DNA from 3 places in the Undibacterium sp. Ji83W genome. Region 3 is predicted to be linked to each of the others. Evidence: predicted binding sites of a transcription regulator. Region 3 holds the regulator's gene; each other region holds the start of a gene.
The links. The regulator LexA, encoded in region 3, represses DNA repair genes until DNA is damaged. The targets are predictions, from matches to a motif close to ACTGTATNNNNATACAGT.

Region 1: dinB (DNA polymerase IV) is a predicted target of LexA. The motif match lies at 2,070-2,087, and genes of this name have one in related genera.
Region 2: ACO0LD_RS22725 (DUF5131 family protein) is a predicted target of LexA. The motif match lies at 1,634-1,651, and genes of this name have one in related genera.

What each region holds. Positions count from the first base shown of each region.
Region 1 is NZ_JBMPOZ010000004.1:317,154-321,586, reverse strand. It holds gene ACO0LD_RS10435 (PAS domain-containing protein) at 1-1,413, opposite strand, end outside; gene ACO0LD_RS10430 (thioredoxin family protein) at 1,438-1,908, opposite strand; gene dinB (DNA polymerase IV) at 2,353-3,510, shown strand; gene ACO0LD_RS10420 (HD domain-containing protein) at 3,574-4,107, opposite strand; gene ACO0LD_RS10415 (M16 family metallopeptidase) at 4,191-4,433, opposite strand, start outside.
Region 2 is NZ_JBMPOZ010000016.1:112,473-116,905, reverse strand. It holds gene ACO0LD_RS22735 (substrate-binding periplasmic protein) at 1-183, shown strand, start outside; gene ACO0LD_RS22730 (hypothetical protein) at 387-1,373, opposite strand; gene ACO0LD_RS22725 (DUF5131 family protein) at 1,682-2,545, shown strand; gene ACO0LD_RS22720 (three-Cys-motif partner protein TcmP) at 2,573-3,859, shown strand; gene ACO0LD_RS22715 (three-Cys-motif partner protein TcmP) at 3,856-4,433, shown strand, end outside.
Region 3 is NZ_JBMPOZ010000009.1:40,673-45,105, forward strand. It holds gene lon (endopeptidase La) at 1-1,479, shown strand, start outside; gene lexA (transcriptional repressor LexA) at 1,646-2,302, opposite strand; gene rpsF (30S ribosomal protein S6) at 2,568-2,936, shown strand; gene priB (primosomal replication protein N) at 2,964-3,263, shown strand; gene rpsR (30S ribosomal protein S18) at 3,273-3,557, shown strand; gene rplI (50S ribosomal protein L9) at 3,584-4,036, shown strand; gene ACO0LD_RS15985 (replicative DNA helicase) at 4,205-4,433, shown strand, end outside.

The DNA of each region.
Region 1 (4,433 bases), on a different contig from region 3:
ATAGTCTCGGTCATAGCCGCTGAACTGGGTAAACACATCATTCACATCCAGTATCTGGCCTGCTTCATTGCCCTGGATAATCCCGATCAGGCTGGAATTCATCAGTCTTTGCAGACGCTGTTCACTGGTGCGCAAGGCATCCAGCGTCATTCTCTGCTCTGTCACATCTTCTATCATCCAGACCGCACCGCGCACATAGCTTTCTGTTGGCAAGGCACGTCCGGCCACACGACCGGTAAAAGATTCACCATTAAATCTGCGTAACTGCCATTCCAGCCCGACCAGTTCATCGGCCTGCAGGCCAGGTGCGACTTTGGAAGCGAAGGCTTCATAATCGTCCAGTCCTTGATACAGGAAGCTGGTCTTTACCCCTATCATGGCCTGGGCATTGGGGAAGCGACATAATTCTGCCAGCGCCTTGTTGGCCCTGACGATGACACCATCGCTGACAAACATGATGCCCACCGGTGCATTGGTGATGAGGATCTCCAGTTCCCTGGCCAGTTCCTTATAGCGGTTCTTATTGGATTTGAGCAGTTCCTGATTGTGTCTCAGCATTTCCTCGGTTTGCTTGCGCTCGGTGATATCGATATGGGTACCAACCATGCGCAACGGCTTACCCTTGCTATCCCACTCAACAATGCTGCCGAGTGACATGATCCAGCGCCAATCGCCATTCTTGTTTTTTTGCCGGAATTCGGCGTGGTAGTCTGCATTACCCTGGGCCGCAGCATGGGCTTTATAGGCGCGTTTCAGATTCGCCAGATCATCGGGATGGACACCCGTGCCCCAAAAATAATCCCAGAATTGCTGGGGGTGACTAAAGTCGCCGGGTTCGTAACCCAGCATCTGCAAATATTCAGGACTGAAGCTACCTTCACCTGTCTGCAGATTGATGTCATACAGGCCCTGGTTCGAGGCTTTCATGACCAGGCTGCGCTGACGTTCAGCCGCCAGCAATCTTTGCTCGGTCAGCTTGCGTTCGGTATTGTCACTCAGAAAGCCATGCCAGAGTACGCTACCGTCCGGCAGTTGTTCAGGGGTGGCGTCACCCACCACCCAACGGTCTGGCTGCCCTTTGGAAATGATGCGATATTCCTGGTGCCAGGGGCTGAGCTCAGCAAAGGATTTGCGCACCGCCGCGATCATTTTGGGTAAATCATCGGGATGTATTTTGGCAAACATGAAGCTGGCATCTTCACGTAATTGTTCTGCCTTGACACCAAAAAAAGCTTCTACTGCTTCACTGGCGTAAGGCAGGCAAAAACGGGCATCCGGGTAGCGCCGGAATTGATAAAACATGCCGGGCAGGCAGCGTGAGAAATTGGATAACAGGGCATGACTGCGCTGCAATACTTCCAGCTCCGTTTCACACGGCGTTTGATTGGCTGGCATTGCAGGTAATTCAGACATGCCCGGTGATCTTTTTCATGCTGGTCAATGGTACAGCGCGGTGATTTCGTCAAAAAAATCGTAGACGCCCTGTTCACTCATCTTGCGTGCATTCGACAATTCACCACCTTTGGAAGCGAACAGCACACTATTGTCTGGCCTGAGCAAGACGGCGGCAGGGATACCCTTCTTGGTAGGATTGCCATAGAAATCCACCAATTCCTTGTTTTTATCAAACTGACCTACATTCACTTTCACCGTGATGAACTTGCTGGCCAGCAGGGCTTCGTTCTTGCCATGCATGGATTTGTCGAGTTCCAGGCAATCCTTGCACCAGTTGGCACCAAAGACGACCAGGACTTTTTTATCTGTCTTTTTGGCTTCCGCCAGAGCCTTGTTGATCGCTGCCTGGGCATCAGCAGTTTCATCATAAGCCTGGGGTGGGGCGGCGCTGGCCGGGTTGATAGCGAATACCAGACTGCATGCAAAAATAAGGGAAAGCAGTTTTTTCATCATTGATCCGTCAGAAAATTCAGGAGGGAATGTAGCAAATAAGTAGAAAATAAGTAGCAAACCGGCAGCAAATAAGTGAGAAGTAAGCAGCAAATACAGGATGAGCCTATCTTAGCTTAAACAGCATGTTGCTGTAATTCCTTGTTTTACGTAAATCTAATTTTGCTGTATGTATATTCAGTTATTTGCCTGATTCAGGATAAAATAGCTTATTCCAGCTTTTAATCTTATTTGTTTGAGTGGGACAGTGTTTGAAAAAAATAATTCATTGCGATGGTGATTGCTTCTGCGCAGTGACTGAGATGCGCGATGATACTGCGCTGCTTGGCAAGGCTGTAGTTGACAAACCCGGCCAGCACGGCGGTGTTGCGACCTGGCGACCTGCGATGATGGGGGCAGGCCATACTATGTGTTCAATAATGTATTTCGACGTGATTTTTGATTGCCATGAATAATAAACAACGTCGGATCGCACATCTGGACATGGATGCTTTTTATGCCTCTGTTGAGCTGTTGAGGTATCCTGAACTGCAGGGGCAAGCCGTACTCATAGGCGGGGGCTCTGCTCATCGCCCCATCCCAAAAGGCGATGGCACGCACGAATTTTCACGCATAAAAGACTATGTCGGGCGTGGGGTCGCGACCACTTCGACCTATGCAGCACGGGCACTTGGCATATTCTCCGCCATGGGCATCATGAAGGCAGCGAAGCTGGCTCCCGATGTTTTCTTGCTTCCTACCGATTTTGACTCTTATCGCCATTATTCGCGGCTTTTTAAAGAAGCAGTGGGCAAGATTGCTCCCCAAATTGAAAATCGCGGTATAGATGAAATCTATATCGACCTGAGCGACCATCCGCAAGAAACACGCGTCCTGGCAAGCAGTTTGAAGCAGGCCGTCACAGAGGCAACTGGCCTTACCTGTTCCATTTGTGTTGCCCCCAATAAGCTGCTGGCAAAAATCGGGTCTGATCTGGATAAACCTGACGGTCTGACCATCCTGGGTATGGAAGACGTGCCAACACGGATATGGCCGCTGCCTGTGAAAAAAGTGAATGGGATAGGCCCAAAATCAACTGAGCGCCTGGCAAGCCTGGGTATCAACACGGTTGGCGAGCTGGCAAATGCAGACCTGGGCTTGCTGCAAAATACCTTCGGGAGTAATTATGCTGGTTGGCTGTATAACGCGGCGCGTGGCATTGATGACAGGGAGATTTCCACTGAATCAGAGCCCAAGGTCATCAGCAGAGAGACCACATTTGACCGCGACTTGCATGCCGTACATGACAGGGCGGTACTGAGCGAGATATTCACTGACCTCTGCACCCGCCTGGCGAGGGATTTAACAAAAAAAGGTTACCGCTGCAAAACCGTCGGTATCAAGATCCGTTACACGGATTTTCGTATCTCTACACGCGACATTACCATTCCTGTCGCAACGGCTGATCCTGCCGTCATACGCAGGACGGCCGGGGAATGTCTGCGCAGAGTGGCATTGGAAAATCGCTTTCGCTTGCTGGGCGTCAGGGCCAGTGCCCTCGTCAGAGAGGCAGATGTCAGCAACGAGCGCCAGGTCAGCCAGGGCATGCTGTTTGATGATCCCTGATATTTGGGAAGAGTAATTCTGAGAAGAATAAATTAGGAAAGGGTAATTCAGGGCTGGGCAATTTTAAGAGTTAGTTTTATACCTGCTGCGTTCCAGTCTTTCGCTGCCCCCGGCAGCAATTGTTTCAAATAGATCATCCAGTGAAGTAAAGATTTCCCAATGGTCAATATGCTTTTGCTGTGCGATCGCGTGGATGAGTTTCAATTCCAGCTCAGCTTCACGTTTGCCCTTCCATAACTTGTCAGCAGTGGCAACAGCTAATTCTTCCAGGCTCAGGCCTTCCCCCTGCCATTGCGCATGACTTACACAGCATCGGGCGACGATACTCTGCACACCTTGACCCAACAACATTTTTTCACCGGCAGGCTCATGCAAAGAACCCGGGCCATCCAGTTCATTGGGATGCAGGATTTTTCCGGCGTCATGGATGGCGGCACCAAGACGTATCAGATTTGCATCGAATGCCAAATCCATGTTTTCAAACCCGGTGATCAGCATATCTGCTGCTTCGCCCACCAGTTTGACATGGGTGAGCAAGCGCTCTGATGCGCCGAGTTGTGACAGCAACTGGTAAGCTTCAGTGGTTGTGTTGAGCATGAGAAACAATAATGAGCAATCAAGAAAACCAATAAAAAAGGCTTGCACAGTGCTGTGTGCAAGCCCACCCCTTGTCAGACTATTTACTTGAAATCGCCAGCGAACACGCGCAAGGTCTTTTCAAAGCCCAGATGTTTGGCCATGGCTTCTTTTACTTGTGCCACAGTCAGTGCCTGGATTTTTTTCTCTACTTCAGCACGGTATTGCATATTGCGGCCCAGGTAGAGGTTGTTTGCCAGCGTTGATGCCAGCATGGCGTCCTGGCTGCGTTCCAGCTGGTATTGCTGTATCAGGCTCTTCTTGCCATCTTCCAGTTCAGCGGGTGA
Region 2 (4,433 bases), on a different contig from region 3:
GAAAAATACGGAGCAGGCAGCTTGGCACTGGCAGATATCCACGATATCGCCGGTACGGACAAAGAGAGCTTCAATTTCGTCACCCGCAATGCCAGTTCAGGATTGCTGGAACAGTTGAATATCTTCATTAAAGATAACAAAGGCCGTTACCCATTGGGTCGGAAGAATATACAAATTAGTTAGTACACCTGCTCAGAAGTATGACCGCAACTCTTCCGTCAGGTACGCCAAGAGTTGCTGTTCGCATTTGTGACCCTAATTGTCCATAGCACGCATAGGTAGCACTTGCGGCCTCAATATCAGGCGGTGCAATTGTTCAGTGCACTGGCTGGGACATAGTCTTTGGAAACAGAAGGCAGGCACGCTCCCGGCAAACGCTTGATCACTTACCTCTCAACGACTCCAGCAATAGTGAGCCTGCTGCCAGCCAGCGCCTTCCCTATACCCGCAAACGACACAACATTGAGCGGTAATTCCAAAAGCACATGTAAAAGGCTCAGGAAGAATAGAACCTGCAATCCCAGATTGTAATCATAAGCATACAAGCCCATCGACAGCAGCCAGATCGCAATTGTCCAAAACAAAGTTTGCCTTGGAACCTTATGCCATTGTATGACCGATGTTTTTGAAAACCAGTTCAAGTAATGATAGGTGTAAGCAAAGGCAATAAACCGCATGATTACAAAACCTGCATTGCTGGTAAAAATCTCGCTGGTCTTTTCTAGCGTATCGAGGTGAAAAATATTGATCAAACTAAAATTCAATAATTCAAATTGAAAATAACTTTTGTGAACATAATCACTCACCGCATACTGCAAGCCCGTTGGCTGGACAAGAAAAAAACTCGCGGCGCATAAGATCAAAACCGCGACAGATAAATATCCCGAGAACGACTTTTCTTTCAATGCACCAAACAGCATAAACGCCATGGTAAAAATAAAGACGTGAATAATGGTGGGAAGAAAAAGACCAATCCAGATTAAATAAGCTGGAGATTTATTGACTACAACTATGGCCAGCAAGGCCAGCACCACAAGCGCAATTCTATAAAGCTTGTCTTCTACCAGCACAAAAATAAGCGACAAAAAAACAGCAAGCGCAACCACGTCTGCGGCAAAAGTGCTGTCTTTGGATAGATGTAAAAAGGCCGGGAAGAACAGCAAAGCAAAGCACAAGCCAATCAAGAAAATAAAGTCGTATCTACCCTTGGTGAAATAATTTTTCTTATGCAGCCAGCCTATTTCGGTCAGGTAATGCAATGGCCCTAGTACACCGTAAGAGAATAAAAATAATTCGAATGGAATGACGAACGCAATAACGCAGGAAAAAATAATTAGGGCGGTGTTGATGTAGTTAATGCGGTTGGCGGTCATAATTTACGGCGGTGATGAAAATAAGAAATTTGACGCTCGATCATGTTAACCGATTCAACATATTCCTGATATAGACAGTCTGCAGATTTTCAACTTCGAATAATGCCTTGCAATGCTGCCGCTATTACTCTGTCTAATGGTCAAAGCATTAAGATTGCATGCTAAACGTAGCTCACGTCAATGCAATTCAAAAAATGATTAAAATTTGCTCCTTTAGTTTCAAAGTGTTAAAAGTGAGTAACTGATTTCGAAGCTAACTAACTGAATATAAAAGCAGTATAATTAATTATAAATTGACATTTTGAAATATGGGTAAAGACACTGCAATCGAATGGACGCATCATACGTTTAACCCTTGGTGGGGTTGCGTAAGGGTCTCTGCTGCCTGTGATCATTGCTATGCGGAAACTTGGGCAAAGCGTTTGGGCGAAGATGTGTGGGGGGCTAAAACAGAACGACGATTCTTTGGTGATGCTCATTGGAAAGAACCGCACAAATGGAATGCAGATGCTGTTGCACAAGGTATTAGAAAGAGGGTTTTCTGTGCATCAATGGCTGACGTATTTGAAAATAGGCCAGATCTTATATCGCATCGACTTAGACTTCTAGAGCTTATTGCTCAGACGCCACAGTTAGATTGGCTTCTGTTAACTAAGCGTATTCACCTAGTAAAGAAGCAACTTCCGAAAGGATATACGTTTCCCTCAAACGTATGGCTCGGAACTACTGTTGAAAATCAAGCCGAAGCCGACAAGCGAATTCGGCACTTATTAGAGTTTACTACCCCTGCTGTCAGATTTTTATCCTGTGAACCATTACTTGGACCAGTTGATTTACAAAAATATCTGAAACGTAACCAAGCTGGCATCCGAGTTGACTGGGTTATTGCTGGGGGCGAGTCTGGTCACGGTTCTCGACCAATGGAGCCTCAATGGCCCGATGAATTGCGTAAACAGTGTAGTGCCGCTAAAGTGGCATTTCACTTTAAGCAGTGGGGGCACTGGGCTCCAATAGAGCTCACTACCGATGTATTGACAAAAAAGACATTAATACATATTGTTCGCCATGGTGATTCCGAGATTCAGCTTGCTGCAGTGGGGAAAGGTAAGGCTGGGAGAGTGCTTGGTGGTCGGCATTGGGATCAGTTTCCGAAACTTCAAAAGAGTAAGTGAACCGTCATCGACTGAAAGGATTTATCCTTGGCGAAAGGCAAGCATTACGACTGGAGGGATGGTCCTGCTGAACTGGATCTTCACAGCCTGACCAAACATGATGTGTTAGTTGGTTACTTGGTTCGATATTTTGAACAGCGTACGCTCAAGGCAAGAGGAATGGAGCGATTTCGTTTGACTTTGGTTGATGGATTTTGTGGTGGTGGCCTATACACAATTCGCGGTACCTCTCAACAAGTACTCGGCTCGCCCCTACGAATGCTTAAAGCTGTCGAAGAGGCTACGACCTTAATTAATCGAGATAGAACGAAGAAATTGGATTTAGATATCCAGTATGTCTTTATTGATAAAAATAAGCATGCGATCGCGTATTTAATGCAGGTGCTTAAATTGCATGGCTATGGTGCCAAGATTGGCAATTCTATACATCTTTTATGTGAGGAATTTGCATCTGCAGCTTCTGCGACTATTGCCCAGGTTGCGCGACACACGCCTCGGGCCGGACGAGCCCTTTTCTTTCTTGATCAATACGGATACACCGATGTTCCGGCGCCGTTAATTCGTCAGATTTTTACAAGTTTGCCACACAGCGAGGTGGTACTTACTTTTCATGTCTCCTCATTTGCAACATACACTAACGATGAATTCGCGGAGCATGTTGGAAAGGCGCTTGCAATTGATGTCCATGAAGCACTTGGCGGCCAAACAATTGAAGACATCAAAGGCAACGATGCAGATTGGCGTCGCTTTATTCAAGGTGCACTATATCAAGCCTTAGTGAGTAAATGTGGAGCACAATTCTTTACACCTTTTTTTATTCGTGGGCAAGGGAGTGGTCATGGCGAATATTGGCTTGTTCACTTATCTCAGCATCACCGCGCTCAGGACGTTATGAAGCAAGTCCATTGGCAGTTTCAAAATCACTTTGTGCATTACGGTGGTGCGGGACTTGATATGCTTGCACCGCACACAATGGGCTTTCGTCAAGAGTTTACTGGAGGTTTTCAGTTTGATGACGTCGCTTTGCATCAATCAAATTCGGCACTAATCCAACAATTGGCCGTAAATATCGCATCAAGAACTTCGCCAGTGACTGTGGGAGAGTTGTTTTCTTCGACTTGCAATACGTCGCCTGCGACTGCGGGGATGTATAACACTGCGTTAGAAATGCTCATTGGTGAGAAAGAAATAGCTATTAAATCTGAAGATGGTAAGTCTAAACGGTATGCGCGATATATATGCGATAGCGACCTAATTCAGCGATGCCTACAAAAGAACCTTTTTCATTCCACAACATTGAGTACGCTTCGATGAGCTTTGTACTCGCGCATGATTCAGATCCCTATGCAGATTTGCCGATTGAACACGGCAGACAAGGCGACGGAGTTGGCGATTGGGTGCCAATGCAAAAGCATACTTACTTGGCAAAATATGTGGAAGGGACACGCCAAGCACGCAAAAAATTTCGTCATCGAATTTTTATAGATCTTTTTTGCGGCCCCGGTCGAATTCAAGTAAAAGGTGAAGCTATAACACGTCACGGCGGATCTATCGTTGCGTGGCAGCATTCTTTGCTTAGTAATGCAGGGTTTACCTCATGTTTAATTGGCGATCTTGACGTAGAGCGTGTCCGCGCTTGTGAGGTTCGTTTAAAAGCCTTTGGGGCACCTGTGAGAGCGTTTGAAGGTCCTGCTGAAAGCACCGTTGACCTAGTATTGAAAACAGTTCCAACTGGAGCGCTTTGTTTGGCATACTTAGATCCGTACAATTTGCAGTATCTAAGTTTTAATGTAATTGAGAAGCTTGCCAAGCTCGAGTATATAGATTTCGCAGTTCATTTTAGCACCATGGATTTGCGTCGCAATGTTTTGATGGAACGTCATCCAGA
Region 3 (4,433 bases):
AATGCTGAAAAAGTATTGGAAGACGAACACTTTGGCCTGGATAAGGTCAAGGAACGCATTCTGGAATATCTTGCAGTACAACAGCGCGTCGACAAGCTGAAAGCGCCTATTTTGTGTCTGGTAGGTCCTCCAGGCGTGGGTAAAACCTCGCTGGGGCAATCCATCGCGCGTGCAACAAACCGCAAGTTTGTGCGCATGGCCTTGGGTGGTGTGCGTGATGAGGCTGAAATTCGTGGTCACCGTCGTACTTACATAGGCTCCATGCCAGGCAAGATCTTGCAAAGCCTGTCCAAGGTCGGTGTACGTAATCCATTGTTCCTGCTGGATGAAGTGGACAAAATGGGTGCTGACTTCCGTGGCGACCCTTCGTCTGCCCTGCTGGAGGTGTTGGACCCTGAGCAAAATCACACTTTCTCGGATCACTATATCGAAGTCGATTTCGATTTGTCCGATGTGATGTTTGTAGCGACGTCCAATTCCTACAATATCCCGCCAGCACTTCTGGACAGGATGGAAGTCATTCGTCTGTCGGGTTATACCGAAGATGAAAAGACCAGCATTGCACAACGCTATTTGTTGCCCAAGCAAATCAAGAACAATGGTTTGAAAGACGGCGAAATCACTGTGGCAGAAAGTGCCTTGCGCGACATCATTCGCTATTACACACGTGAAGCTGGTGTGCGTTCGCTGGAAAGGGAAATCTCCAAGATTTGCCGCAAGGTCGTGAAAATGCTCTTGCTGAAAAAGACCGAGAAAAAAGCGACGGTCAATTCCAAGAATCTGGATAAGTACCTGGGTGTGCGTCGCTACGACTTTGGCGTAGCTGTCAAAGACAATCAGATTGGTCAGGTAGTTGGTTTGGCCTGGACTGAAGTGGGTGGCGATTTGCTGACCATAGAAGCCGTAGCCATGCCAGGTAAAGGTGGTGTTATTCGCACAGGTACATTGGGTGATGTGATGAAAGAATCCATCGAAGCAGCCCGCACAGTGGTACGTAGCCGCGCCAAGCGTCTGGGTATCAAAGCGGATGTATTCGAGAAGAGTGACATCCATATTCACGTACCAGAAGGCGCAACACCAAAAGATGGTCCATCTGCCGGTATCGCCATGACCACGGCTCTGGTATCAGTGTTCACCGGCATCCCGGTTCGTGCTGATGTTGCCATGACAGGCGAAATTACACTTCGTGGTGAAGTATTGCCTATCGGTGGCTTGAAAGAGAAATTGCTGGCTGCTCACCGCGGCGGCATCAAGACTGTGCTGATACCTGAGGAAAATGCCAAGGATCTGACAGAGATTCCTGATAATGTCAAAAACAAGCTGGAAATCATCCCGGTAAGGTGGATAGACAAAGTCCTGGAAATCGCGCTGGAAACTCAGCCTGTTCCTCTGGTGGATGAGCCTGTTCCAGTGGTAGCTGCGACACCTGCCACAGCACCAACTGAGACACCTGCAGATACTACGGTGGTCAAGCACTAAGTTGTTGCTCTGAAATGAAAAAACGTCCGGATATCCGGACGTTTTTTTATGCCTGTCACTTATAAAAACTTGCTAATAATCAGTGGTTAATTACAGTTGCTAATAAGTTTGAGATGCTGCCCGGGCATGACGCAAATGAGAGGGCTGAATCACGCCCGGGCGGATCTCAAACCCAGTTGCGCATAAGGCCGACAGCCAGGCCTTCCAGCGCGAAATCTTCTTCAGTATCACCGATTTTGATGACAGGGTAATCCGGGTTTTCTGGCATCAGTTCTATCAGGTTGCCAGTTTTCTTATAGCGCTTCACTGTCACATCATCACCCAGACGTGCGACCACGATTTGGCCATTACGGGCGCTGTCTGCTTTTTTGACTGCCAGCAAGTCGCCATCAAATATGCCGGCATCGCGCATGGACATGCCGCGTACCTTCAGCAAAAAGTCTGGCTTGGCCGAGAAAAGCGCGGGGTCCACATGATATGTGGATTCAATATGTTCACTGGCCAGTATCGGCGAGCCAGCGGCGACGCGCCCTACCAGCGGCAGGCTCAGCTGCATCAGGGCTGGGTGGGGCAGGGCCAGTTGCTTGCCCGTAATATGGCTGGACAACTCAGACTCCAGCAGACGTATGCCACGTGAAGTGCCTGCGGCAATTTCAATGACACCTTTGCGTGCCAGGGCTTGCAAATGCTCTTCTGCAGCATTGGTTGAGCGAAATCCCAATTCTGTCGCAATTTCGGCACGGGTAGGGGGAAAGCCCGTGTTTTGAATGGCGTCTTTAATCAGGTTCAGGATTTGTTCCTGGCGGGCGGTGAGTTTAAGCATGGCGTTTTCTAGTGTTAAGGTGCTGTATATACAAGCAGTCTGTATTTTTATACAGTAAAGCTGAATATGCAAGTCAAAATGCCTTCAATTGCACATAAATGTGAAAAAAATACCTCACTTGCCTTGAAGAATTGGCGGATTAAGTGCCTAAGTCACTGATCTAATTGATCAATATGAAAAACTGGGTTATTATTGTCGGCTTTCCTCTTCCCGCACTCGTCTTGACGCCGAGGCGGGCTATTTTTATTGTCCACAAGGAGAATATATGCGTCATTATGAAATCGTATTTATCGTACATCCAGATCAGAGCGAGCAAGTTCCTGCAATGATCGAGCGCTACAAGGCAAGTGTTGTAGCCCGTGGTGGTCAAATCCATCGCGTTGAAGACTGGGGCCGTCGTCAATTGGCTTACATGATTCAAAAACTGGCAAAAGCACACTATGTTTGCTTGAACATCGAATGCGATGCTGAGACTCTGCTTGAGTTGGAAACAGCATTTAAATTCAATGATGCTGTTTTGCGTCACCTGACAGTCAAATTGAAAAAAGCAGAAACAACACCTTCTCCTATGATGAAAGCTGTTCAGAAAGAAGATGCTGCAAAAGCGCAACGTGTTGAAGCGCCTGCTGCTTAATAATTGACAAAGGTCGCGTAAAAAATAGTGAATCAGCTGAAGCTCGTAGCCCGGATTGTGGAAAAAAGCGCATTGCGCTACACCCCGGCCGGTATCCCGATAGCTTCTGCTACCTTGATGCATAGTTCAGAAACTCGTGAGGCGAACACAGTTCGGCAGGTCGAGTTTGAAATTTCTGCGATGGCTGCTGGTGAAATATCCCAGCGTTTTACAGAAATTGCCCTGGACCAGTTCATGGAATTCACTGGTTTTTTAGCGCGCAAAAATCGCAATAGCAAAAGTCTCGTTTTTCATATCACTGAATTCGAGACACATTTACTAGATTAGGAGCCAAAAATGGCATTCGGTAAAAAATTCGACAAAAGCAAATTGAAGCAAAAGCGTCAACAACAAAACCCTTTGTTCAAGCGCAAAAAATTCTGCCGCTTCACAGCAGCACATGTAGAAAAAGTTGACTACAAAGACATCGACACACTGAAAGATTTCGTGCAAGAAAACGGCAAAATCATGCCAGCACGTTTGACCGGTACAAAAGCGCTGTATCAACGCCAAGTTGACACTGCAATCAAACGTGCACGTTACCTCGCGTTGCTGCCATACACTGATTTGCACACAGCGTAATTGACGACAAGGTAAAGGAGAAAAATATGCAAGTTATTCTGTTGGATAAAGTCGTTAATCTCGGCAATCTGGGTGATGTAGTTCGCGTTAAAGACGGCTATGCACGTAACTTTTTGATTCCACAACGTATGGCTCGTCGTGCTACGACAGCTGCAGTTGCTGAATTCGAAGCAAAACGCGCTGAACTGGAAAAAGCAGCAGCAGCCAAATTGGCAACTGCTCAAGCTCAAGGCGAAAAACTGTCCGGTCTGACCGTACAAATCACACAAAAATCTGGTGTAGATGGCCGTTTGTTTGGTTCCGTCACTAACGCTGATATCGCTGAAGCCCTGACTAAACAAGGTTTCGCGATAGAAAAAGCACAAGTGCGTTTGCCACAAGGTCCGTTGAAGATCGCTGGTGATCACAGTGTTTCCGTTGCTTTGCACACTGACGTTGTTGTTGACGTTAATGTTGCAGTAGTGGGCGAGCACGCGTAATTTGCTTTTTGCAAATTGCTGGAAAAAAAGCCGGGGATTCCCGGCTTTTTTCATGTTTGACAGCAATTTTTCACTATTTATCTGTTTGTCACAAACTTGTCACAAACTCGCCAACTTCTCGTACTTTGAACGCTCTGGTAATTTGATTTAACGGTTATAATGCGCGCCATGAAAGCTGGTTCTGATCCTCAAGTTGACGCCTTACGCGTCCCCCCCCATTCCATAGAAGCAGAGCAATCTGTTCTGGGTGGTCTATTGCTGGATAACGCGGCCTGGGACCGTATCGCCGACTTTATCGGTGAAGAAGATTTTTATCGTTATGACCACAGGATTATCTTCCAGTGCATCGTCAAACTCGTTAATAGTTCGCGTCCGGCTGACGTCATTACCGTCTTTG